3 regions of the Vescimonas fastidiosa genome follow, and region 1 is predicted to be linked to each of the others. Evidence: a T-box and tRNA genes for the amino acid it is inferred to sense, from the RefSeq annotation. Region 1 holds a T-box; the other regions hold tRNA genes.
The links. The T-box of region 1 lies ahead of KI236_RS02750 (valine--tRNA ligase). A T-box ahead of a tRNA ligase gene usually reads a tRNA of that ligase, here a tRNA-Val.
Positions count from the first base shown of each region.

Region 2: it encodes a tRNA-Val, which carries the amino acid that the T-box ahead of KI236_RS02750 (valine--tRNA ligase) is inferred to sense. The anticodon was not compared.
Region 3: it encodes a tRNA-Val, which carries the amino acid that the T-box ahead of KI236_RS02750 (valine--tRNA ligase) is inferred to sense. The anticodon was not compared.

Region 1 covers NZ_AP023415.1:563,154-570,816, forward strand. Annotated here, with positions in the region: gene spoIIR (stage II sporulation protein R) at 21-653, shown strand; gene KI236_RS02735 (nucleoside-diphosphate sugar epimerase/dehydratase) at 792-2,702, shown strand; tRNA gene KI236_RS02740 (tRNA-Ser) at 2,849-2,936, shown strand; tRNA gene KI236_RS02745 (tRNA-Ser) at 2,954-3,047, shown strand; T-box leader at 3,178-3,396, shown strand; gene KI236_RS02750 (valine--tRNA ligase) at 3,461-6,094, shown strand; gene KI236_RS02755 (hypothetical protein) at 6,249-6,473, opposite strand; gene KI236_RS02760 (STAS domain-containing protein) at 6,738-7,058, shown strand; gene spoIIAB (anti-sigma F factor) at 7,048-7,491, shown strand; gene KI236_RS02770 (sigma-70 family RNA polymerase sigma factor) at 7,488-7,663, shown strand, end outside.
Region 2 covers NZ_AP023415.1:954,465-962,127, forward strand. Annotated here, with positions in the region: gene KI236_RS04655 (recombinase family protein) at 1-699, shown strand, start outside; tRNA gene KI236_RS04660 (tRNA-Cys) at 776-850, opposite strand; tRNA gene KI236_RS04665 (tRNA-Gly) at 885-960, opposite strand; tRNA gene KI236_RS04670 (tRNA-Phe) at 964-1,039, opposite strand; tRNA gene KI236_RS04675 (tRNA-Asp) at 1,043-1,119, opposite strand; tRNA gene KI236_RS04680 (tRNA-Val) at 1,127-1,203, opposite strand; gene hslO (Hsp33 family molecular chaperone HslO) at 1,289-2,182, opposite strand; gene KI236_RS04690 (SMI1/KNR4 family protein) at 2,201-2,620, opposite strand; gene KI236_RS04695 (class I SAM-dependent DNA methyltransferase) at 2,638-3,378, opposite strand; gene KI236_RS04700 (YerC/YecD family TrpR-related protein) at 3,375-3,689, opposite strand; gene KI236_RS04705 (hypothetical protein) at 3,870-4,289, shown strand; gene KI236_RS04710 (peptide chain release factor 3) at 4,528-6,108, opposite strand; gene KI236_RS04715 (histidinol-phosphatase) at 6,262-7,020, opposite strand; gene KI236_RS04720 (3'-5' exoribonuclease YhaM family protein) at 7,013-7,663, opposite strand, start outside.
Region 3 covers NZ_AP023416.1:87,565-95,227, reverse strand. Annotated here, with positions in the region: gene KI236_RS07600 (diacylglycerol/lipid kinase family protein) at 1-166, shown strand, start outside; gene KI236_RS07595 (co-chaperone GroES) at 307-591, shown strand; gene groL (chaperonin GroEL) at 756-2,390, shown strand; gene KI236_RS07585 (dicarboxylate/amino acid:cation symporter) at 2,477-3,718, opposite strand; tRNA gene KI236_RS07580 (tRNA-Met) at 3,870-3,946, shown strand; tRNA gene KI236_RS07575 (tRNA-Glu) at 3,996-4,070, shown strand; tRNA gene KI236_RS07570 (tRNA-Val) at 4,101-4,177, shown strand; gene KI236_RS07565 (hypothetical protein) at 4,394-6,550, opposite strand; gene rlmB (23S rRNA (guanosine(2251)-2'-O)-methyltransferase RlmB) at 6,561-7,334, opposite strand.

The DNA.
Region 1 (7,663 bases):
ACATAGGACGGTGTTTTTCTATGGGTAAAAAACAAAACAAAAGCAAGTGGAACGCACTGGAGTGCGCCCTGCTTATCATGCTGGCAGTATGCCTGCTGATGGGCGCAGCGGCTTTGGGTAGACAGGACCGACTTCAGCAAAAAATGATTCGCCTTCATGTGGTGGCAAACTCAGACAGCCAACGAGACCAGGCGCTGAAGCTGCAAGTGCGCGACAAGGTACTTGCCTTTACAGAGAATACCATGCGCACTGCTGCGGACAGACAGGAGGCCAACCGCACCCTTCGAGCGGCCCTGCCCACTATTCAGGCCATGGCGGAGGAGACCCTGCGGGAAAATGGCTGCGCTGACAGAGTGGAGACCCGCCTGGAGCCGGTTGAGTTCCCACTGAAAACCTACAGCGGTTTCCGCTTACCGGCAGGGGAATACCTGGCGCTGCGCGTACTGATCGGTGAGGCAGAGGGGCAGAACTGGTGGTGCGTAGTCTATCCGCCCCTGTGTATGACAGCAGCCGCGAATGTCCGGGAGACGGGTATAGCCTGCGGTATGGAGAGGGAGGATCTTGATTTCATGCAAGAGGAGGGGGAGGAATACCAGGTGAAGTTCCGCTGCGTGGAGCTGTGGGAGCAATTGCGCCAGTGGCTGCATAAGTAATTACCACCTTCATCGAAAATTTGGGAAAGAAATAGTGACAAGCCATACCTTTTGTGTTATAATTATAAAACTTGCAGCGGAAACACTGCATTTTCAAGAGGGTAAATTCCTCTGGCAATACAAAGGATTGGATCTGTCATGAAATTAAGTAAACGGAAAATTGAGCTGATGCTGGTAGACATTGCCATCATCATCTGTGTGTACTATATGACTGCGTTGGTCGGCATTTTGCGCCTGCATTCCATCGTCCTTAACGGGGAGCTGAACCTCATCCGTTTGACTGCCCTGGTGATTATGCTGATGACCGGGCGAATCCTCTGCGGTGTGTACCGAAATGTTTGGCGCTACGCCAATATCGAGACTTATTTGACCATTATGGTTTCGGATTTTATATCCAATTTGATTCTGATGCTCATCGGTCGGGTGTGGTTTGCGGTGAATCTAGGCATTGGCGTGCACATGATCGTGGCCATGGCTATTTTACTGGTGACACTGCTGTCCAGGTACTGCTATCAGCTCCTCTACGCCTACCGCTGCAAAAACGCAGATAAGACCATCGAGGGTAACTCCATAAACCAAATTTATAAAGCGGAAGTGGCCATCGTAGGCGCAGGGAATGTAGGCGCCACCCTGGCAGATGAATTTTTCCGCAACCCCCGATCTCGCTATGTGCCGGTGTGCTTCATTGATACAGACCCGGAGAAAATCGGTCAGACGGTCAACGGTGTGCCCATTTATTCCGAGGACGACAGCACAGCCAACCTTTTAAAGCGCATGAAGGTGCAGGAGATCATTATTGCTCTGCCGGACCTGACTGTGGAGCGCAAGCAGCGGCTATATGAGCGTTATCGCCGCACCGGGTGCTCCGTGAAAATATACGACTATCCCTCCGGAACGGAGGAAAAGTCTACGGCCAAGCGTACCCTGCGCGATTTTCGCATCGAGGACCTGCTGTTCCGGGATCCCATCGAGGTGGAGAATCCTGAGACGAAGGCTTTTTATGCCGGAAAAACCGTGCTGGTTACCGGCGGCGGTGGTTCTATCGGTTCGGAGCTTTGCCGTCAAATTGCGGCCCTGCAACCGAAGAAGCTGGTTATTTTAGATATTTATGAGAATAATGCCTACGATGTGCAGCAGGAGCTGATCCGTAAATACGGGGATAAGCTCAATCTGGAGGTCATCATCGCCTCTGTCCGGGATGTAGAGCGCTTGGAGCACATCTTCCGTGATCTGCGGCCCGAGATTGTGTTCCACGCCGCCGCTCACAAGCATGTGCCGCTGATGGAGCACTCCGGTGTGGAAGCACTGAAGAACAATGTGCTGGGTACATACAATGTGGCGGAGATGTCCGAAAAGTACGGCGTGGAAAAATTCCTGCTCATTTCCACCGACAAGGCTGTGAATCCCACCAATGTCATGGGTGCCAGTAAGCGTCTGTGTGAAATGGTCATCCAGTGCCGGGAAAACAGCAAAACGGAGTTTACGGCGGTGCGTTTTGGCAATGTATTGGGCAGTAACGGCTCGGTAATCCCCCTGTTTAAGCGCCAAATCGAAGCCGGCGGCCCGGTCACTCTTACGGATAAGCGTATCATCCGCTATTTTATGACCATTCCCGAGGCGGTGCAGTTGGTAATGGTCACCTGTGCCATGGCCCACAATGGGGAGCTGTTTGTGCTTGACATGGGTAAGCCTGTAAAAATTCTGGATCTGGCGGAAAATATGATCCGCCTGTCCGGCTTTACGCCCTATAAGGATATCGACATTGTGGAGATAGGCCTGCGTCCGGGCGAAAAGCTCTATGAGGAGCTGCTGATGAAGACAGAGGAGCTGGATAAGACCAGCAATGACATGATCTTCATTGAGCGGGATAAGGGCTTGCCCCGGGAGGAAGTAGAGCGCAAGCTGGACTTGGTGCGCCAGGCCATCGAGACGGAGGAGCAGTCCGCCGTGTTAGAGGTCATCCGCAAGACCGTGCCCACCTACCACGACCCGGCAGAAATTAACGGCAAGGCCGATCAGGCTCGGGAGACCGCTGCGGCTAACGAGTAAGTGTCCCTTTAGAAGCTCCTGCCCTCTGCACAGAAGGCAGGAGCTTCTTAAAAAAGAAGAGCTGAAACAATGAGTTTGTGGTTGACAAAGCAGCGACCCTATGATAAAATAAATCTTGCGTTTGGGTTGAGCGCACTTTCACACACGGAGAGATGGCTGAGTGGTCGAAAGCACCGGTCTTGAAAACCGGCGATGTGAAAGCATCCGTGGGTTCGAATCCCACTCTCTCCGCCAAACCGTTTATAAGGAATGCAGAAGTACCCAAGTGGCCGAAGGGGCTCCCCTGCTAAGGGAGTAGGCGGCTTAAAAACCCGCGCGAGGGTTCAAATCCCTCCTTCTGCGCCATCAAGAGACTACAAAAAAGTTGTAGCCTGCAAAAACCCCGATTTTATCGGGGTTTTTACTTTTTTCCGATTCCGTCGATGCCAAATAGACTTGACTTCCGTCGGAAGATACAGTAAAATAATCTCATATTGAAAAAACAGTGATGAAGAGTAGTACTTCCGGACGCTATGCAAAGAGAGGGAGCGGTAGGTGTGAGCTTCCGTGAGGGCCGGGAGGAAGTCGCTTCGGAGTTCTGCCGCCCAGCGTAAGTAAGCGGCAGCGGCCGCCGCCGTTATCGGCTTTTGAGTGCGAGGGCTTGACCCTCGAACACAGGTGGTACCACGGACTGTATTTATGGTTCGCCCTGTTTTGCTTTTGTGGCAAAACGGAGCGGGCCTTTTGTTTTGCCAAATACCGTGAAGGAGATTTTTACCATGCGAAAAGAATTGCCCAAGGTCTATGATCCCCGGGATGTGGAGCCGCGGATCTATAAAATGTGGATGGACGGTGGATGCTTCAAGGCCGAGCCCAATCCTGATAAAAAACCGTTTTCCATCGTAATGCCCCCTCCCAATGTTACGGGACAGCTTCACATGGGTCACGCGCTTGACTCCACGCTTCAGGACATCCTCACCCGCTTTAAGCGGATGCAGGGCTACGAGGCCCTGTGGCTTCCAGGCACCGACCATGCCGGCATTGCCACCCAAATCAAGGTGGAGGAGGCCCTGCGCAAGGAGGAAGGACTTACTCGCCACGATCTGGGCCGCGAAAAATTCCTGGAGCGGGTCTGGGACTGGAAGGAGAAATATGGCAATCGCATCGTGCAGCAGCAGATGAAAATGGGCGCCTCCTGCGACTGGGATCGCAGTCGCTTTACCATGGACGAGGGCTGTTCTCGGGCGGTGCGGGAGACCTTCTGCGAGTTGTATGATAAGGGCCTCATTTACAAGGGCAGCCGCATCATCAATTGGTGTCCTCACTGCTTGACGGCTCTGTCCGACGCCGAGGTGGAATACACCGATAAGCCCGGCAACCTCTGGTATGTGCGTTATCCCCTTACCGACGGCAGCGGTGACATCGTCATTGCCACCACCCGTCCCGAGACCATGATGGGTGACACGGGTGTGGCTGTAAACCCGGAGGACGAGAAGTTTAAGCACCTTATCGGCAAGACCTGTATCCTGCCCATTATGAACCGAGAAATACCCATCATTGGCGACGAATACTGTGAGATCGGCTTCGGTACCGGCGCCGTAAAGATGACGCCTGCTCACGATCCCAATGACTTCGAGGTGGGCCTGCGCCACAATCTGGAAGTCATCCGCGTTATCGCCGATGACGGCACCATCAACGAAAACGGCGGCCCCTACAACGGTATGGACCGGTACGAGTGCCGCAAGGCCATCGTGAAGGATCTGGAGGAGCAGGGTTACCTCATTAAGGCTGAGCCCTATTCGCACAATGTTGGCACCTGCTACCGCTGCCACAACGATGTGGAGCCCTTGATTTCCGCCCAGTGGTTCGTGAAGATGGCACCTCTGGCCAAGGAAGCCATTCGTGTGGTGGAGGACGGTACGATCAAGTTTGTGCCCGAGCGCTTCACCAAGACCTATATTAATTGGATGGAAAATGTCCATGACTGGTGCATTTCCCGTCAGCTTTGGTGGGGCCATCAGATCCCTGCCTGGTACTGTGATGACTGCGGTCACATCAATGTGAGCCGCCAGGATCCCACAAAGTGCGAGAAGTGCGGCAGCACACACCTGACCCGGGATGAGGATGTGCTGGACACCTGGTTCTCCTCGGCACTGTGGCCGTTTTCCACTTTAGGCTGGCCCGATACGGAGTCCGCTGACCTGAAATACTGGTATCCCACCTCCGTCATGGTTACCGGCTACGACATTATTTTCTTCTGGGTGGCCCGAATGATCTTCTCCGGCATGGAGCAGATGAAGAAAGAACCCTTCAAGACTGTGTTTATCCACGGCCTTGTTCGGGATGAAAAGGGCCGAAAGATGTCTAAGTCCCTGGGTAATGGCATCGATCCCCTGGATATGGCGGAGCAGTACGGTGCCGATGCTCTGCGCTTTAACCTGATTACCGGTAACAGCCCCGGCAACGATATGCGCTTCTTTGTGGAAAAATGCGAAGCTATGCGTAACTTTGCCAATAAGATCTGGAACGCGTCCCGCTTTGTGATGATGAATCTGACCATCGAAAAGGTAGAGCTGCCCGATAAGCTGGAGCTGGAGGACAAGTGGATCCTCAGTAAGCTCAACACCCTTATCCGTGAGATCACGGACAATATGGACGCCTACGAGTTGGGTGTGGCTTCCGCCAAGATTTACGACTTCATTTGGGATACCTACTGTGACTGGTATATCGAGCTGACCAAGACCCGTATGAATGGCGACGACCCGGCTGCCAAGCTGGCAGCCGAGAATGTACTGTGCTATGTGTTGCTGCGTATTCTTGAGCTGCTGCACCCCTTCATGCCGTTTATTACGGAGGAAATCTGGCAGGCTCTGCCCCACGAGGGTAAATATCTCATTTCCGCGCCTTGGCCCGTGTACCGCCCGGAGTTTGACTTCCGAGCGGAGGAGCAGGCCATGGAAGCGGTGAAGGATGCTATTTCCGCTGTTCGTGCCCGTCGGGCTGAGATGAATGTGCCTCCCAGCAAGAAGGCCCAAATGATCATTGCCTCGGACCACGCAGAGGATTACCGCATGGGGGAGCATTTCATTAAACGCATGGCTTACGCCAGTGACATCACCGTGACGGATACGGCGCCCACCGACCTGACGGGGCTTGTCACCGTGGTGACCCATGGGGCCAATGTCTATCTGCCCTTGGCGGAGCTGGTGGATTTCGAGAAAGAACTGGAGCGCATTGCCAAGGAGAGGGAGAAGGCTGCTGAAAATCTGGCCCGTATCGAGCAGAAGCTCAGCAATGAAAAGTTTGTCTCCAAGGCTCCGGAGGCTATTGTAAATGCCGAGCGAGAGAAGGCGGAGAAGGCCCGGGCACTCATTGCCAAGCTGGATGAGTCTGCCGCAGCCATGAGAGGTTAATCAAACAAAGGCTGAAAATAAAAACAGAGAGCGGTACGAAATCGTGCCGCTCTCTGTTTTGCGCAGGGATAGGGGAAAGGGAAAGAGGTCGACACGAACCGTGCCGACCTCTTTCCTGTATTGAATCTTGAGGAGAAAAAGAATGAAATCAAAATCAGACTGCGTGGTGTGCGGAGCGCTTCACACGATGCTCTTCGTAATCCAACTCCAGCAGACCGGCTTTAGTGGCAGCCCAGGTGCCGATAGCACCGAAGAACAGGGGCAGATACATGCCGGCCTGACGGATGGGTTCGTCAGGGGCGGTCATCAAGAAAGCGGTAGCTATGAGCAAAATCAGGGATACGATTGCGGTTGCAATATAAAAATTCATGTTTCTCATGCGGTATTCCTCCTAATTCATGGATGAATATGAAATCATTTCCTTGTTGTGATTGCATAGTAGTATAATTAACAAGAAAAGTAAAGCGATGGAACATTACAGTAAATATTAGAATCACTTACAGCGAGTTGGAGAAATAAGAATATTGAAAATTCGGATTTTTTAACAGAAGGAACGAAATTCGACAAAATATTACTACATAAAAAAGTATAATCACCGTAGAAGACAAGTCTGCGGTGATTTTTAACAGGAAGTGGTGAAAAAATGCAGGTCAAAGCAGAGAGTATCGATCGAAAACTGATCCTACACCTGCGGGGCGAGTTGGATCATCATGCGGCCAGACAACTTATGCAGCACATTGCCCGGGAGCTGGAGTACGCACTGCCGTTGGAGACAGAGCTGGATTTCTCCGGTGTAACATTTATGGACAGTTCCGGCATTGCCGTAGCATTGCACACGATGCAGCAGATGAAGCAACTAGGCGGAAAAATGCGCATAGGGTATCCATCGGCACAGGTGAAAAAAGTATTTACAGCCGCCGGATTGCAGCAACTCATTGAATTGGAGGAAGGACATGAAAAGTGAAAATCAGGTCGTACTGGAGTTCCCCAGCCGCAGCAGCAATGAATCCTTTGCGCGGGTGGCGGCGGCGGGGTTCGCTATGCAGCTGGACCCAACGCTGGAAGAACTGGGTGACATCAAGACCGCTGTCAGTGAAGCAGTAACCAACGCTATTATTCACGGTTATCCCGATTGTATCGGGCGCATCGTCATGAAGCTGCGCATTCGAGAGGGAAATGTGATGGAAATCATTGTAAAGGATTGGGGCGTGGGCATTGCCGATGTAGAGCAAGCACGAAAACCTATGTTTACCACCGGCAACGATGAGCGCAGCGGTATGGGCTTTACCATTATGGAAAGCTTCATGGACACCATAAGGGTGAAATCAGCTCCTCAAAAGGGCACTACGGTTACACTGAAAAAACGAATTTCTACCCGCATGGGTGAGCGAAAATGAGTGAAAACAGGCTGGCGCTGCTGGATAAAGCACAGTCGGGAGACAGCGATGCCTGCGGAAAAATGGTGGAGGAGAACAGCGGCCTGATCTGGGCCGTAGTGAGGCGCTACTATGGCTGCGGAGCGGACCCGGAGGATCTATATCAGCTCGGATGTATTGGATTCATAAAAGC
Region 2 (7,663 bases), 390 kb from region 1:
TTTTGTGCCGATTGCGGCGGCAAGCTCCACTTTGCCACAAGCAAAAGCTTTGAGGGCAAGCAGGATCACTACGTCTGCAACAACTACAAGAGCAACCGTGGTACTTGTACTGCCCACTATATCCGGGAAGATGTGCTTCGTGAAATCGTTCTGGAACGCATCCGGGCAGTCAATGAGTATATCCGAAGCGATGTGGACGGTTTTCAGGAGGAATGGCTGCAATGCCGCAGGACTGACCAGGAGCGCAGCATCCGGGATGACAAAAAGAAGCTGGAACAGGCAAAGAAACGCCTTGCCGATCTGGATGTCATCATCGCCCGGCTGTACGAGGACTATGTTCTTGGAAATCTCAATCAGGACAGATACAGAAAGATGTCTGCGGACTATGAAGCGGAGCAGGAACGGTTAAAGCTCGAAATTGAAGTTATCGAAGAATGGGTGGAACAGCGGGAAGAAATGAACGACGGTCTGGATGCCTTTATCGCCCTGACACAGAAATATGTGGATGTGGAGGAGCTGACACAGACCATCGTGAACGAGTATATCAAGAAAATCATCGTCTATGCCCCGGACAAATCCAGCGGCAAGCGCAAGCAGAAAGTGAAGATTTTCTTCAACTTCGTGGACGATGTAGATATTCCCGTTATTTCCGAGCCTATCATCACGCAAACAACCTATGAACACAGAAAAACGGCGTGACCTTCGGGTCACACCGTTCTCTGCGACAAAATAGTTACTTGTCACTATTAAGCCTTGAGATTACAGGGTTTTTCGTTGGAGGTGACACCCGGATTTGAACCGGGGAATGAGGGTTTTGCAGACCCTTGCCTTACCACTTGGCTATGTCACCGAATGACAGAGAGAACCGAAGTTCTCTCTGTATTTGGAGCGGGCGACGAGGCTCGAACTCGCTACCTCGACCTTGGCAAGGTCGCGCTCTACCAGATGAGCTACGCCCGCAAATGGTGCCTCCGGTCGGAGTTGAACCAACGACACGCGGATTTTCAGTCCGCTGCTCTACCAACTGAGCTACAGAGGCATATGGCGACCAAGATGGGGCTCGAACCCACGACCTCCAGCGTGACAGGCTGGCGTTCTAACCAACTGAACTACTTGGCCTTATTTTTGGTGGGAACAACTGGACTCGAACCAGTGACCCCCTGCTTGTAAGGCAGGTGCTCTAACCAGCTGAGCTATGCTCCCGCTTCAGCCGCTCCATTCGTAACGACAGGGTTTATTATACCGAAAACAAGTCCTGTTGTCAACACCAAAAATCATATTTTACCAATTATTTTTTCTTCTCCAGGTCATCGATCAATTGCTGCAGCTCCGGGCCGTCAAACCTGTATACCGCGTCACAGAACTGGCAGGTCATCTGGCAGGAGCCCTGCTCGGCGAGAATGTTCTTCAGCTCCTCTGCGCCCAAGGAAATGAGGGCCCGCTCCACCCGCTCACGGCTGCAATAGCACTTATATTCCACCGGGTCGGACTCCAAAATCTTTACATCGAAGTCGGACAAAACGGTTTTCAGCAGATGCTCCGGGTCCGGGTCCTTGTCCAAAATGGCGGACACATTTCCCGCCGCCAGGACGCCCCCCTCCACCTTGGTGATGGTGTCCTCGTCGGCACCGGGCATCAGCTGAATGAGATAGCCCCCGGCAGCCCGGACGCTTTGGTCCCGTTCAATGAGCACTCCCAGCCCGCAGGCCGTGGGGATCTGCTCTGACTCCACAAAATACCCGGCAATGTCCTCGGCGATCTCGCCGCCCAGCAGGTCCACGGTGCCAACATAGGGCTCCTTCATGTTCAGGTCTTTAATAACGGTCATGGTGCCGCCCTGGGCGCCCACCGCCGTGCCCACATCCAGCTTGCCGTCGGGCCGCAGGGGCAGGTCCACCTGAGGATTGGTCACATAACCCCGGACATTCCCCGCCGGGTCGGACACAGCCAGAATCGTGCCCAACGGTCCGGTACCTTTGATTTGCAGGGTAAGGCTAGCGCCCTGGCCCTTCAGGGCGTTGCCCATCATAGCGCAGCCGGCCAAAGTACGGCCCAAAGCCGCCGTGGCCACCGGCAGAGTCTTGTGGATCTGCCGGGCGCGCTCGGTAAGATCGCGGCTGCTGATGGCTGCCGCCTGGACCAGGCCATCGGAGGTGATGGCTCTGACAATTCTATCGCTCATAGCTTGAAAATTCCTTCTTTATAAATTATCTATCGCGTCATTCGCTCTGTCCTGCAAATAGGCCTCGAAATCAGAGTAGCTTTCTCTATAATCATTTCCATCTTCTATCGACCAAGAAACTACCCGCTGAGACTCGTTTTCAATGCAGTAAAACCATTCGTCACAATCTTCGATGGCTATAAGGTTTTTAGGCATTCCCAATGTGCGCAGCTCCAATGTTGTATCAACAACAACCATTCGTCCATTTTTGGCAATGCCCAATGTTTCAATGCCATCCAAACCGCCAAATCCAAATTCTAATAAAAATTTCTTATATGCTTCCGTCAGTTTTGCACCCAGCCTTTCTTCGGCTTCCTTTATCATCTGCTGGGTTACAGAGGAGTGCGCAAAATCGCCCTTTTTCTCATATTTTCTGAGCAAATCAAATACCGAATCCATTTTTCAATATTCCTCCGTCACTCCCGCGTGCAGCAGAAATAAATTCGCTGCTCGCCGTCCTTAGGCCGGCGCAAGCGGCAGTCGCCGTACACGCGGATATTTCCGAACCCGGCTTCCCGAAGCCAGCCGGCCAGCTCCTCCGGGGCATAGTACCGCTGCCGGTGCAGCTCGGTATCCCGGCGGTAGCGCCCGTCCGTCCCTTTGCGGAACAGATCCACCCAATACGAGCAAATGCTCCGCCGAAACTCCGTGCGCCACACGCAGTAGCTCTCCTCCGTTTCATCCAAAAACACCTGGCCGTCCAGGCTCTGAAACTTATCCAGGGTGTTCACATCGAAAATAAGCTCCCCGCCCGGGGCGATGAACAAATGCAGCCGCTGAAAAGTCCGCTGCACATCGGCGGGAGAGGTGAGGTAATTGAGGCTGTCCAGGCAGCAGATGGCGGCGTCCACGGTGCCGTACAGGTCCAGCCTGGGCATGGACTGGTGCAGGAAGATAGGCGCGATGCCCTCCACGCTGCCGCTTTTCATCATGGCGGCGGCCAGCATCTCCTCGGAGGCGTCCGCGCCGATCATCTCGTAGCCCCGGCCGGTGAGCAGCCAGGTCATGGTGCCGGTGCCACAGGCAAGATCCAGCACCGTGTGTACCGGGATGCGGCTGCGGGCAAAGAGCTTTTCCAGATAGTCCGCCCGCTTTTCATACGCCACATCCCCGGTGAGGGAGTCGTAGGCCCCGGCCAGGCCCTGGTATGCGTTCATTCCTCGCCGCTCTCCTTCATCTTCTCCAGAATGCTCTCATAGCCCCCGGCTCCATTGAGGAGGGACCGATTCACCCGGCTGATGGTGGCGCTGGAGGCCCCGGTCTTTTCCAATATCTCGTTATAAATCATGCCATTATTCAGCAGCGTAGCCACCTCAAAACGCTGCTCCATGGAGCGCATTTCGGAGATGGTACATAGATCCTGGAAAAAGTTGTAGCACTCCTCCTCGGTCTCCAGCTTCAAAATGGCCTTGTATAGCAGGTCACTCTTCTGTTTGGTGGCAATTTTCGACTTGGCAGGATGCAGCATAGCGTTCGCCCTCCTTTATAATTCCCTTTCATTTTACCATTTTAGTTCGTGAAAGTAAAGCACCGAGGGCAAAATAATTCGTAACAAATTTGTAAACTTTGTGGAATTACCCTTTACCTGTCGTGTGTTTTCCTGTAAAATAATGCAGATGAAAACCCCCATAGAAATCGAGGCTATACTATGAGTTTCTTCCAGAAAATGGGTAACGCATTTTCCCGCTTTATGTACGGACGCAACGGCGTCGATTCGCTGGGCTGGGCCTCTTTGGTGGCCGTCCTGCTGCTGGATACGGCGGAGCTGATCGTCCGCAGCAAAAACGAGACGGCCCAGACGATCCTGGCCACGGCAAGCTTTCTCCTGATGGTGTGGACCCTGTTCCGTATGTTTTCCAGGAATCTTCCCAAGCGCCGCAGCGAAAACGCCTGGTTCCTCACGAAAATCGTGAACCCCCTGAAAAGTCAGCGAGCCCGCAGCAGGGATAAGGACCACAAATACTTCACCTGTCCCCAGTGCCGCACCGTCTGCCGTGTCCCTCGGGGTAAGGGAAAAATCATCATCACCTGTCCCAAGTGCGGCACCTCTATCCACGGGAAGACCTGAGCTTTTCATCCACTCCCGACCTGTGATTTTGAAAAAGATTTTTGACCTGCCGCTTCTGCTTCGGCTACGCTTTATTTGCAGCTCTCACCCCCGGGTGAGGGCTGTTTTTTTCATAAAAATACCCCGGCAAATAGCTGAATTTGCCGGGATATTCCTGACTTTAGATTTCAGTTGTGAGGGATGGCCTTCCTTGCCGTTACCGCAAATTCTACCACTTTATCGACAGTCTGTAGAACTTTTACACACTCAGTTGGTCGTCCAGCACCAGACCGGGGTTGTGCTTGGTGAGGAAGCCCAACGACCATGCGCCGCAGTAGGCGATGAAGTAGCGGTCCCGAAGGTCCTGCAAAACCCGGGAGTCGGTACACAGGGTCATGTCCCGGTAGTCACCCTCATAGCCCTTAATGCGGATCAGATGGCTGTACGGCAGTCCCTCCATCCGCAGCTCCACGCCGTATTCACTGCGCATACGGTACTCAAACACATCAAATTGCAGAGCGCCTACCACGCCTACCACGATGTCCTCATAGCCGCTGCCGGGGAACTTAAAGATCTGTATGGCACCCTCCTGAGCGATCTGCTGCACGCCCTTAATAAACTGCTTGCGCTTCATGGTATCCTTGGGGGACACGGAGCGGAACAGTTCCGGCTCAAAGGACGGGATGCCGGAGTAGCGGAACTTCTTACCCGGCACCGTAACGGTATCGCCGATGGAGAAGATGCCCGGGTCGAACACGCCGATAATATCACCGGCATAGGCCTCGTCCACAATCTCTCGCTCGGCAGCCATCATGGCCTGGGGCTGCGACAGGCGCATTTTTTTGCCCGACTGCACATGGTAATACTCTGCCTCTCGCTCAAACTTCCCGGAGCAGATGCGCATAAAGGCCAGGCGGTCCCGGTGAGCCTTATTCATGTTGGCCTGAATTTTGAACACAAAGGCGGAGAAATCCGGAGAGAAGGCATCCACCAGGCCCTCGTCGCTTTGGCGAGACAGGGGCGGTGGGGTCATACGCAAAAAGGACTCCAAAAACGGCTCCACGCCGAAATTCGTAAGGGCCGAGCCGAAGAATACAGGGGAGAGCTTGCCGCACCGCACAGCCTCCAGGTCAAATTCCGCCCCGGCGCCCAAAAGCTCCACATCGTCCCGGAGGATGTCCGTGAGCTTCTCGCCGATAAGCTCCGGCAGGGCGGGATCATCCAGCTCCGCCTCGGTGACGGCGGCTTTTTGGGCGTGCCCCGCATCGGTGAAGTGAAGGATGCGCTTTTTCTCTCGGTCATACACCCCCTTAAACTCTCTGCCGCAGCCGATGGGCCAGTTCATAGGATAGGTGGCGATCCCCAGCTCCCGCTCTACCTCCTCGCACAGCTCCAGTGGGTCCCGAGTCTCCCGATCCATCTTGTTCACAAAGGTGAAAATGGGGATGTGCCGCAGGGCGCAGACCTTGAAGAGCTTGCGGGTCTGGGGCTCCACACCCTTGGCCCCGTCAATGACCATCACCGCACTGTCGGCAGCCATGAGGGTGCGGTAGGTATCCTCGGAAAAGTCCTGGTGGCCGGGGGTATCCAGGATGTTGATGCAGAAGCCGTTATGGCGGAACTGCATCACCGATGAGGTAACGGAAATACCGCGCTGCTTCTCGATCTCCATCCAGTCGGAGGTGGCGGCTCTGGCCCGCTTGCCCTTGACCTCGCCCGCCTGGGCAATGGCCCCGCCATAGAGCAGGAATTTCTCCGTTAATGTAGTCTTACCGGCGTCCGGATGGGAAATAATCGCAAAGGTCCGCCGCCGGGATATTTCTTCTTTCAATGAGGCCATAGTTTCCTCCTCCTAAGTAAAACGCAGAATCTTAATTATTATATACAAAACCGGGAGAAAAGTCTATAAATCTTCAAAAATTTTTCCCGACTCGAAGCATCCTTTTGCAAAAAATACCGTTCGATGCATTTGGGGTGCAGCGAACGGTGAAGTTCAGTCCAGCCAAGGGGCGTACTCCTCGAAGCCAAAGAGCAAATTCTCCCGGCTGTGGCAGTCGGAGGAGAGGATGCGCTTGATGCCCCGGCGGCGCAGCTCCTCCAGGATCCACCGGGCGGGATAGGGCTCTGTGCGGTAGCCCCGGGAGATGGCGCCGGTATTGATTTCAAATACCACCGGGGCAGCGCACAAGGTATCCAAAGCCCGGAGAACAGCCCGGCGGTAGCGGGGATGGTCAGTGGAAAAAAGCGCATCCGCCTCATTGAACTTGGTCACCAGGTCAAAGTGTCCCACCACCCGGCAGCGGGTTTTTTCGTAGACCCGGGTCAGAGTATCAAAATAGTCCTCCGTGAAGGCGTACCAGTCCCCGCCGTAGTGCTGCTGCACCGCTTGTTCCTGGGCAGCCCGGGAGGCATCCACAGGCAGATATTCGCCATCCTTATACAGGTAGTGGACGCTGCCGATAACATAGTCATACCCCTCCGTGGAGGCAGGGGAATAAAAATCCTGCTCTATACCCAGGTAAATACGGATCTGCCCTGCGTATTTTTCCTGCAGCCGGCGAATTTCGGTCTTATATTCCTCCGTCCCCGCCGGGGACATACAGTAGTCCCCGTCATAGGGGGCGTAGGCGTGGCCGCTGAAGCCCAGGGCCGGGCAGCCCAGGCGCAAGGCCTCCTGCACCAGGTCCTCCGGGCGGTCCTTGCCGTCACAGAGGCAGGTGTGGGTATGAAAATTAGAAAACTGCTCAGCCATGGTTATAGATCTTCTTATCAATGGCATAAATTTTCCCGCTAAAGGTGCCTGCGGGCGTATTCTCCAGATTCTCCGTGTAAATTTCCATACGGCTGTCGATGAGGTCCAGGTAGCTCAAAAGCTCCGCTTCAATGCACATAGGCCGCACCGCCGCGCCGAATTCCGGCTCACCGTGATGGGAAAGAATCATGTGCTGCAGCAGCACAGACTTCTCCTCCGGCGTTCCCAGGGCAGCCGCCGCCCGGCTTACAGCCTCGGCGCCCAGGACCAGGTGTCCCAGAAGCTGCCCCTTCACCGAATACTCCGCCACCAGGCCCAGAGGCGAGGTGACAAACTCCTCGCACTTGCACAGGTCGTGGAGCAGAGTGCCCGAAAGCAGCAGGCTGCGATCCAGCGCCGGATAAAGCTTGGCGTAGAAGCAGGCGGCCCGGACCATGTAGGCTGTGTGCATAAGCAGCCCTCCCACAAAGCCGTGGTGCATACTCTTGGCCGCCGGAATGAGCCGAAACTGCTTGCCATAGCGGCTCAGCATCTCCTGACAGAGGGCCCGGTAGTCCTCATCCTCCATGGAATTCACCGTTTCCTTCAGCCACTCCCAGGTCTCGTCCATCTGAATGGGCGCCGTGGCCACCAAGTCGCTGAC
Region 3 (7,663 bases), on a different replicon from region 1:
CGTCATCGACTCGGAGAAAAAGGACATTGTCACCTGCCTGGACGGCGAGTGCATCACCACCGATCATGTCCACATCCGCCTGGCAGATCAGAAGCTGAACTTCTTCGGCCCCGACGGCTGCTCCTGCAACGCCACTGCCCGGGAGACCGCGCCCACTGGGGAGTAAATGTGAATTTTTTGTAATTTTCCAAAATACCCCTTGAAAATCGATAGAGATGTGGTATTATAATCAGCGTTAGCACTCCTGCGTTTTGAGTGCTAACGCTGAATTTGTTTAATAAAAAGGATATAAGGAGGAAAACAACCATGAAACTGACACCGCTTTCTGACCGCGTGGTTTTGAAAATGACCGAGGCGGAGGAGACCACCAAGGGCGGCATCATCCTCACCGGCTCTGCCAAGGAGAAGCCCTCTGTGGCGGAGGTTATCGCCGTGGGCCCCGGCGGTATGGTGGACGGCAACCCCGTGACCATGACCGTGAAGCCCGGTGACAAGGTCATTACCGATAAATATGCCGGCACCAAGATCACCCTGGAGGATGTGGAGTACATCATTGTGAAGCAGGGCGACATTCTGGCGATTGTTGAATAAAAAACTTCTGCGCTGTCATTGCGAGACCAGTCCGCAGACTGGTCGTGGCAATCCGTTCTCCCCGGCCTTATGCAAAGGGTGTTACGGATTCCCACGGTCGCTTCGCTCCCTCGCAGTGACATTCTTTTGTAAAATCATTATCTGCAATATAGGAGGCAATCAATATGTCTAAGATTATTAAGCGCGGCGACGAGGCCCGGAAGGCTCTGGAGTCCGGCGTCAATCAGCTGGCCGATACCGTAAAGGTCACCCTGGGCCCCAAGGGCCGCAATGTGGTGCTGGATAAGAAGTTCGGCTCTCCCCTGATCACCAACGACGGCGTGTCCATCGCCAAGGAGATCGAGCTGGACGATCCCTTTGAGAACATGGGCGCACAGCTGGTGCGGGAGGTTTCCACCAAGACCAACGATGTGGCCGGCGACGGCACCACCACCGCCACCCTGCTGGCCCAGGCCATGGTCCGGGAGGGCCTGAAGAACCTGGCCGCCGGTGCCAATCCCATCGTTATGAAGAAGGGCATGGCCAAGGCTGTGGAGGCCGCGGTAAGCTCCATCCACGCCCAGAGCCAGAAGGTCAATGGCTCCGATGACATTGCCCGTGTGGGTACCGTGTCCTCCGGCGACGCCTTTATCGGCAAGCTCATTGCCGAGGCTATGGAGAAGGTCAGCGCCGATGGCGTTATTACCATCGAGGAGTCCAAGACCGCCGAGACCTACAGCGAGGTGGTGGAGGGCATGATGTTTGACCGTGGCTACATCACCCCCTACATGGTCACCGACACCGAGAAGATGGAGGCTGTTATCGACGACGCTTACATCCTCATTACCGATAAGAAGATCTCCGTTATCTCCGAGATCCTGCCCCTGCTGGAGCAGCTGGTCCAGGCGGGCAAGAAGCTGTTCATCATCGCCGAGGATGTGGAGGGCGAGGCCCTGAGCACCCTGATCGTGAACCGTCTGCGCGGCACCCTGAATGTGGTGTGCGTGAAGGCCCCCGGCTTCGGCGACCGCCGCAAGGAAATGCTGCAGGATATTGCCATCCTCACCGGCGGCCAGGTTATCAGCGAGGAGCTGGGCCTGACCCTGAAGGATGCCACCGTTGACATGCTGGGCCGTGCCCGGCAGGTGAAGGTGACCAAGGAGAACACCATCATCGTGGACGGCGCCGGCGACAAGCAGGCCATTGCCGACCGCGTGGCGCAGATCCGCAGCCAGATCGGCATGACCACCAGCGAGTATGACAAGGAGAAGCTGCAGGAGCGCCTGGCCAAGATGGCCGGCGGCGTGGCCGTTATCAAGGTGGGCGCTGCTACCGAGACGGAGATGAAGGAGAAGAAGCTCCGCATCGAGGACGCGCTGAACGCCACCAAGGCCGCCGTGGAAGAGGGTATCGTGGCCGGCGGCGGCACCATCTATGTGAACACCATCCCCGCTGTCACCGCTCTGCTGGATAAGGTGGAGGGCGACGAAAAGACCGGCGTGCAGATCGTGGCCAAGGCTCTGGAGGAGCCCATCCGCCAGATCGCAGCCAACGCGGGTCTGGACGGCTCTGTGATCCTGGAGAAGGTCCGCTCCTCCGGCAAGAACGGCTACGGCTTCGACGCCTACAAGGAGGAGTACTGCGACATGATCGCCAGCGGCATCGTGGATCCCGCCAAGGTGACCCGCTCCGCTCTGGAGAATGCCGCCAGCGTCTCCGGCATGGTGCTGACCACCGAGTCCCTGGTGGCCGATAAGCCCCAGCCTGCCGCACCCGCAGCTCCCGCACCTGACATGGGCGGCATGGGCGGTATGTATTGATCCCCCGAAAAGTCAATTACCAAAGTATAAAGCAAGGCGGCGCACGCAGGTGTGCCGCCTTGCTTCGGTCTGTCGGGAAAATTTTCTTACTCCTTGGCCAGGGCCTTTTCCAGCCAGTTTTTCCCGTCTGCGAAACGGGAAACGATGAACGAGATCACATAGTCCCCGGAGGCGTTTATCATGGTGGCCGGTGGGTCAACCAGGTTGCCGATGGCCACCAGGATGGGGAAGGCCAGCTCCATCTGCGTGGGGAAAAACAGGGAGCATATAATGTACTCGCCTATGTAGCCGCCGCCGGGTACGCCGCTCATGCCCACCGACGACAGCACCGCTACCGTTACCACAGCCGGCAGACTGCTCCAGCGCAGCTCCTGACCGAACACCCCCCATACGAAGGCCACCTTCAGCACGCAGCTAAAGCAGGAGCCGTCCATGTGCATGGTGGCGCCCAGGGGGATGACCATTTCCGCCACATCCCGGCTGATGCCGCTGCGCTCCGCCGCCTCCAGGTTGGAGGGGATGGTGGCCACCGAGGAGCAGGTGCCCAGGGACACCAGGGCGGGCCGGCCGATGTTGCGCAGCATCACCCCCGGCCCCCGGCGTCCGCCGCCGAACCGGGAAAACAGCGGGAACGCCGTGAACACATACACCAGGCACAGGGGATAATACACCGCCAGCGCCCGGCCATAGGCCCCGGCGATCTGAGGGCCGTAGGTGGCTACAAGGTTTGCGAAGATGGCGAAAAAGGCCACCGGCGCATAGTAGGTGATGATTTTTACGAATTTCAGCATGACCTCCGTCATGCCGCTTAGCCACTTGGCCACCGCTGTCTCCGCCCCGCCTGCCATGTTGGCGGCAAAGCCGAAAAGCACCGAGAACACGATCAGCGGCAGCATGGCCTTGCGGCTCAGCAGGCCCGCGAAATCCTCCACGGTGAAGAAATTCACCAGCATCTCCGAGGTGGAGGCGTGGGCCCCTATTTCTCCCGCCGGGATCTCCTGCCAGGGCGTCAGCACCGGCGGCACCAGCTTCATCAGCACGAACATAAGCACCGCCGCGATGGTCCCCGTGACCACGAACACCGCCACCGTGACGCCCATGATCTTCCCCGCCCGGCGCAGGCTCCCCATGTTGGCCACGGCTCCGGCGATGGACACGAACACCAGCGGCACCACCACGCAGAACATCATGTTGATGAACACCGTCCCCAGGGGCTTCACGGCTTCAGCCGCCTTGGGCAGCAGCTGGCCGAACAGGCAGCCGGTGAGCATGGCCAGCAGCATCACGGCCAAAAATCCATAGTTTTTCAGCACAGTTTTCTTTTCCATAGGCCCTCTCCTTTCCGCTCTCCACTCTATGCGGCATCGGCGGGGCCGGTGTATGTCCCGGGTTAAAAAATGCACGGGTTTTTGAAAAAAAGAATTGACATTCCGGGACGGGTATGGTATCATAACTCTTGCCTGTCAGGGGTGGATACATGGCGGCGTAGCTCAGTTGGCTAGAGCATGCGGTTCATACCCGCAGTGTCACCGGTTCAAATCCAGTCGCCGCTACCATTTTCCCCTGAGATGCAGAGCATCTCAGGGGACCCCCTTTCAAAAAAACGGCCCGTTGGTCAAGTGGTTAAGACACGGCCCTTTCACGGCTGTAACATGGGTTCGAGTCCCGTACGGGTCACCACAAGGCAATCCGTAACGGGTTGCCGAATAAGGAGGCTTAGCTCAGCTGGTTAGAGCGCCTGCTTCACACGCAGGAGGTCACTGGTTCGAGTCCAGCAGTCTCCACCAAAAATGAAAAATCCGAACTTCTTCCCCAGGAGGAGCGAGTTCGGATTTTTCATTTTTATCAAAAATAATTCCTGCTGCTATTTATGCCCGGAGGATGGAAGAATCCTCCGGGCGTATTTTTTTACATGGGATTGCGGCCATTTCTTCCGCTGCCGTGGTTGTGCCGAATCATCGGGAGGAGGAGCCGGAGGGCATCGAGAGCCCCAAGCTGCAGGCTTAGAAATATTTCACCTGCCCCGCCAGCAGCAGGCCCGGCAGCAGCCACAAGAGCTGGAACAGCACCAGCCGCAGAGGGGTCAGGGATGCATAGCCGCCGATACCCGTGAGGTAGTAGCACAGCAGCAGGCCCGCCACCGCCGCCAGGCACACCAGAGCCCCGGTCCGGCGCACCGCCAGCAGCAGTTTTCGGCAGCCCAGCACGGTTTCTGCATAGGGCATGAGCCCGTCCCGGTAAATAAGCGCGTGGGCCGGGGCCACCGCCCGGGTCTTTTCCAGCAGGGTGAGCCGGGTCTGCACATCCGGATAAATGGGCTTTGCATCCACCTTGAAGCTTCGGCGCAGGAAATCCGGGGTGAGGTTGCACCCCCGCACCGCCAGCACCGGGATCACCCGGTTGCGCCGCAGCGCCCGGAGCGCCCAGTCCACATTGCGAGAGGGCTGATAGCGCAGGGCAAAAATGGCTGTGAGCTGGCCGTCCACCGCCAAAAACAGCCCCGAGGGGACCTTCAGATCCTTGGGCAGGCGTACCTTTTGCTTGCGCATGAAATAGGCGCTGCCCAGAAGCACCGTCTCCCCGTGGATGGAGCCGCCGGCACCGCCCTCCTCATACCAGCGGAAATCGTCCAGCTTTTCTGCGTGTCCACCGTTATCCGAGAGCATCTGCTCCAAAAGCGGCAGGGCCTGGCTGTCCGCCGCCCGGGCTACGGCCACCGCATAGGACAGCACCCGGCCCAGCTCCTCCCCGTAAATCTTCAGCCCGTGGAGAGACAGGGTGCCGGAGGGGAACAGGTCCTCATCGGTAATGATAATGCGGCGAAAGCCGCTGACATTCTTTGCCCCGCAATACCCCGCCACGGCGCAGCCGCTGTGGCTGAGACGCCGGGCCAGCAGCCGCGTGGGCAGCGCTCCCGCCACAGGGAGAGACAGGGGCATGGCCGCCGTCAGCAGGGCCGTGAGCACCCAGAAGGGCTGCCCGGGCTTTACATCCGACAGGCATACCACCCCGGCCAAAACGCAGGCCGTGGCCAGCAGCAGAGGCAGAAGCAGGTTTTGCCCTTTTTCTATGGGATCCGGGGTCATGGTGTGGGTGTAAAAGCCGTCTATCCGTCCGCTTTGCTTCACGGCGCCTGCCTCGGTTTTTGAAACACCCCAGGGCGGGGTGCCTCCGAGATTGGCCAGGTGAAAGCTCTCCCGGCGGCCTTCACACCGCAGGAAAGCGCCCCACTGGCAGCAGAAGATCACCAGCGCCGCCGCCCCGGCCAGGGGCAGATGCTCGCCCCCTCTGACCAGGCACCATACGCAGTCGGCGATGCAGGATAGGAAAAGCACCAGCGCGCCGGCGGCGCAGCTGAAGCGGCGCTCCCGGAAAAGCGCGGCCATTTCCCGCCACAGGGGCAGGGCAAAGGCTGCCTCCAGCAGCAGCAGGCCGCCCACCGTACCGAAGCGGAGGGCGGGGGTATCCGTCCAAAAGGCGGGCAGGGTCACAAGGGCCTCCGCCGCCGTGATGCCCACCAGCAAAGCCGCGGGCAGCAGGCAGCGCAATGCTGCCCCCCGGTGGCGGCGGCACAGGCGCTTTTGCTCGAACTCCGCCTCATCCATGTCCGGCTCCGGAGGGAGGGCCTCCTCATCCTCCTTCGGGATGGGACGGGATTTAGCCGCCATCAGCTTCCGGAAAAAGGACCTGCAGGCCGCCAGGCGTGCCCGGCGCAGGGCAGCTCTTTTGGCCTTGCGGGCCGCTGCCTCCTCCTGGGCCATCTCCATCTGCCGCTGGGCGGACTCCTCCTCCATGACGGCGGATACGGTGCGGTCCATCACATCCTCCAGGGACACTAGCCGCTCCTTCGGCTCCTCCGGGTCGGAGGCGGCTTCGGCAGTCTCGTCCCCGGCGGGGGCGGGTTCCTCCGCCGTTTCCGGCTCCGGGGCAAGCTCCGCAGGCGGGGGCGCCGGGGCAGGCTCCGACTCCTCCGCCACAGGGGGGGACGCTTCCGGCTCCGGGCTCTCCGGCCGGCTCGGCGCCTTGGGCTTGGTGGCGCCTGTGCCGAACTCCGCCAAAATGTCCTCCAGGTCATAGTCCTGAGACAGGGGAATGTCTTTCAGCAGCTCTCCGGTGTCGGACAGGACCCGATTCAGTTCTTCCTCGGTGTATTTGCTCATTTGTCCTCGCTTACATCCGGCGGCGCACCGCCTCATATAACAAAATTGCTGCGGCAGCGGAGGCGTTGAGAGAGGAAATATGCCCCTTCATGGGAATGCTCACCAGAAAGTCGCATTTCTCTCGGACCAGACGGCCCATGCCGCTGCCCTCGGAGCCGATGACAATGGCCGCCGGGCCCTTGAGATCGGCATCGTAGAGGGAGGTCGTCCCCTCGGCGGCGGTGCCGTAGACCCACACGCCCTTCTTTTTCAGCTCCTCCAATGTAGCCGGGAGGTTAGAAACCCTTGCCACGGGTATATAGCTCACTGCGCCTGCGGAGGTTTTGCCCACAATGGCCGTGAGACCGGCGGAGCGGCGCATGGGAATGATGACCCCGTGGGCCCCGGCACACTCGGCGGTGCGGAGGATGGCCCCCAGATTGTGGGGGTCGGAGATCTCGTCGCAGACCACCAGCAGCGGCGCCTCACCCTTTTCAGCGGCGGCGTCCAGCAGGGACTGCACGGACACATATTCCCGCATGGCCGCCAGGGCTATGACTCCCTGATGGGCGTGGGTGCGGCTCATGCCGTCCAGCTTGCGCCGGTCGGCCTCCACCACCACGATGCCCTTTTCCCGGGCCCGGGAGGCGATGTGGCCCAGGGTCTTGTCCGTCTCCCCCTTGGCCAGGTAAATTTTGTCGATGGTCTCCCCGGAGCGCAGGGCCTCGATGACGGCGTTGCGGCCCTCGATGATGCCGTCCGCCTCCGCCTGGGGCAGGGACCTCTGTTTGTCGTTGTCTCTCATAGATGATCCTCGCTATATAAGAATAAGAAATGAAAAGCCTCGCAGAGTTCGCGTCCGCAGACGCGAAAAATTAAAATCATTTTTCACCGCGACATGTGCGTGGGGGAAAATACCTCTCAGGCTGCCAGTGTGGAATTTTTGCGCCCGGCGCAAAAATTATGCGCGCAGCAGACTGCAATCCTTTTGTCGGAAAAATCCAAAGGATTTTTCGACAGTTTTTAGTATAGCACACGCGGGGCATAATAGAAAGGTCAATTCATAGAAATTTTACACGGCGGGGGTTTTCCGCCCTTGTTTGCTTGTGCTTTGTATGATATACTTCCATTGAT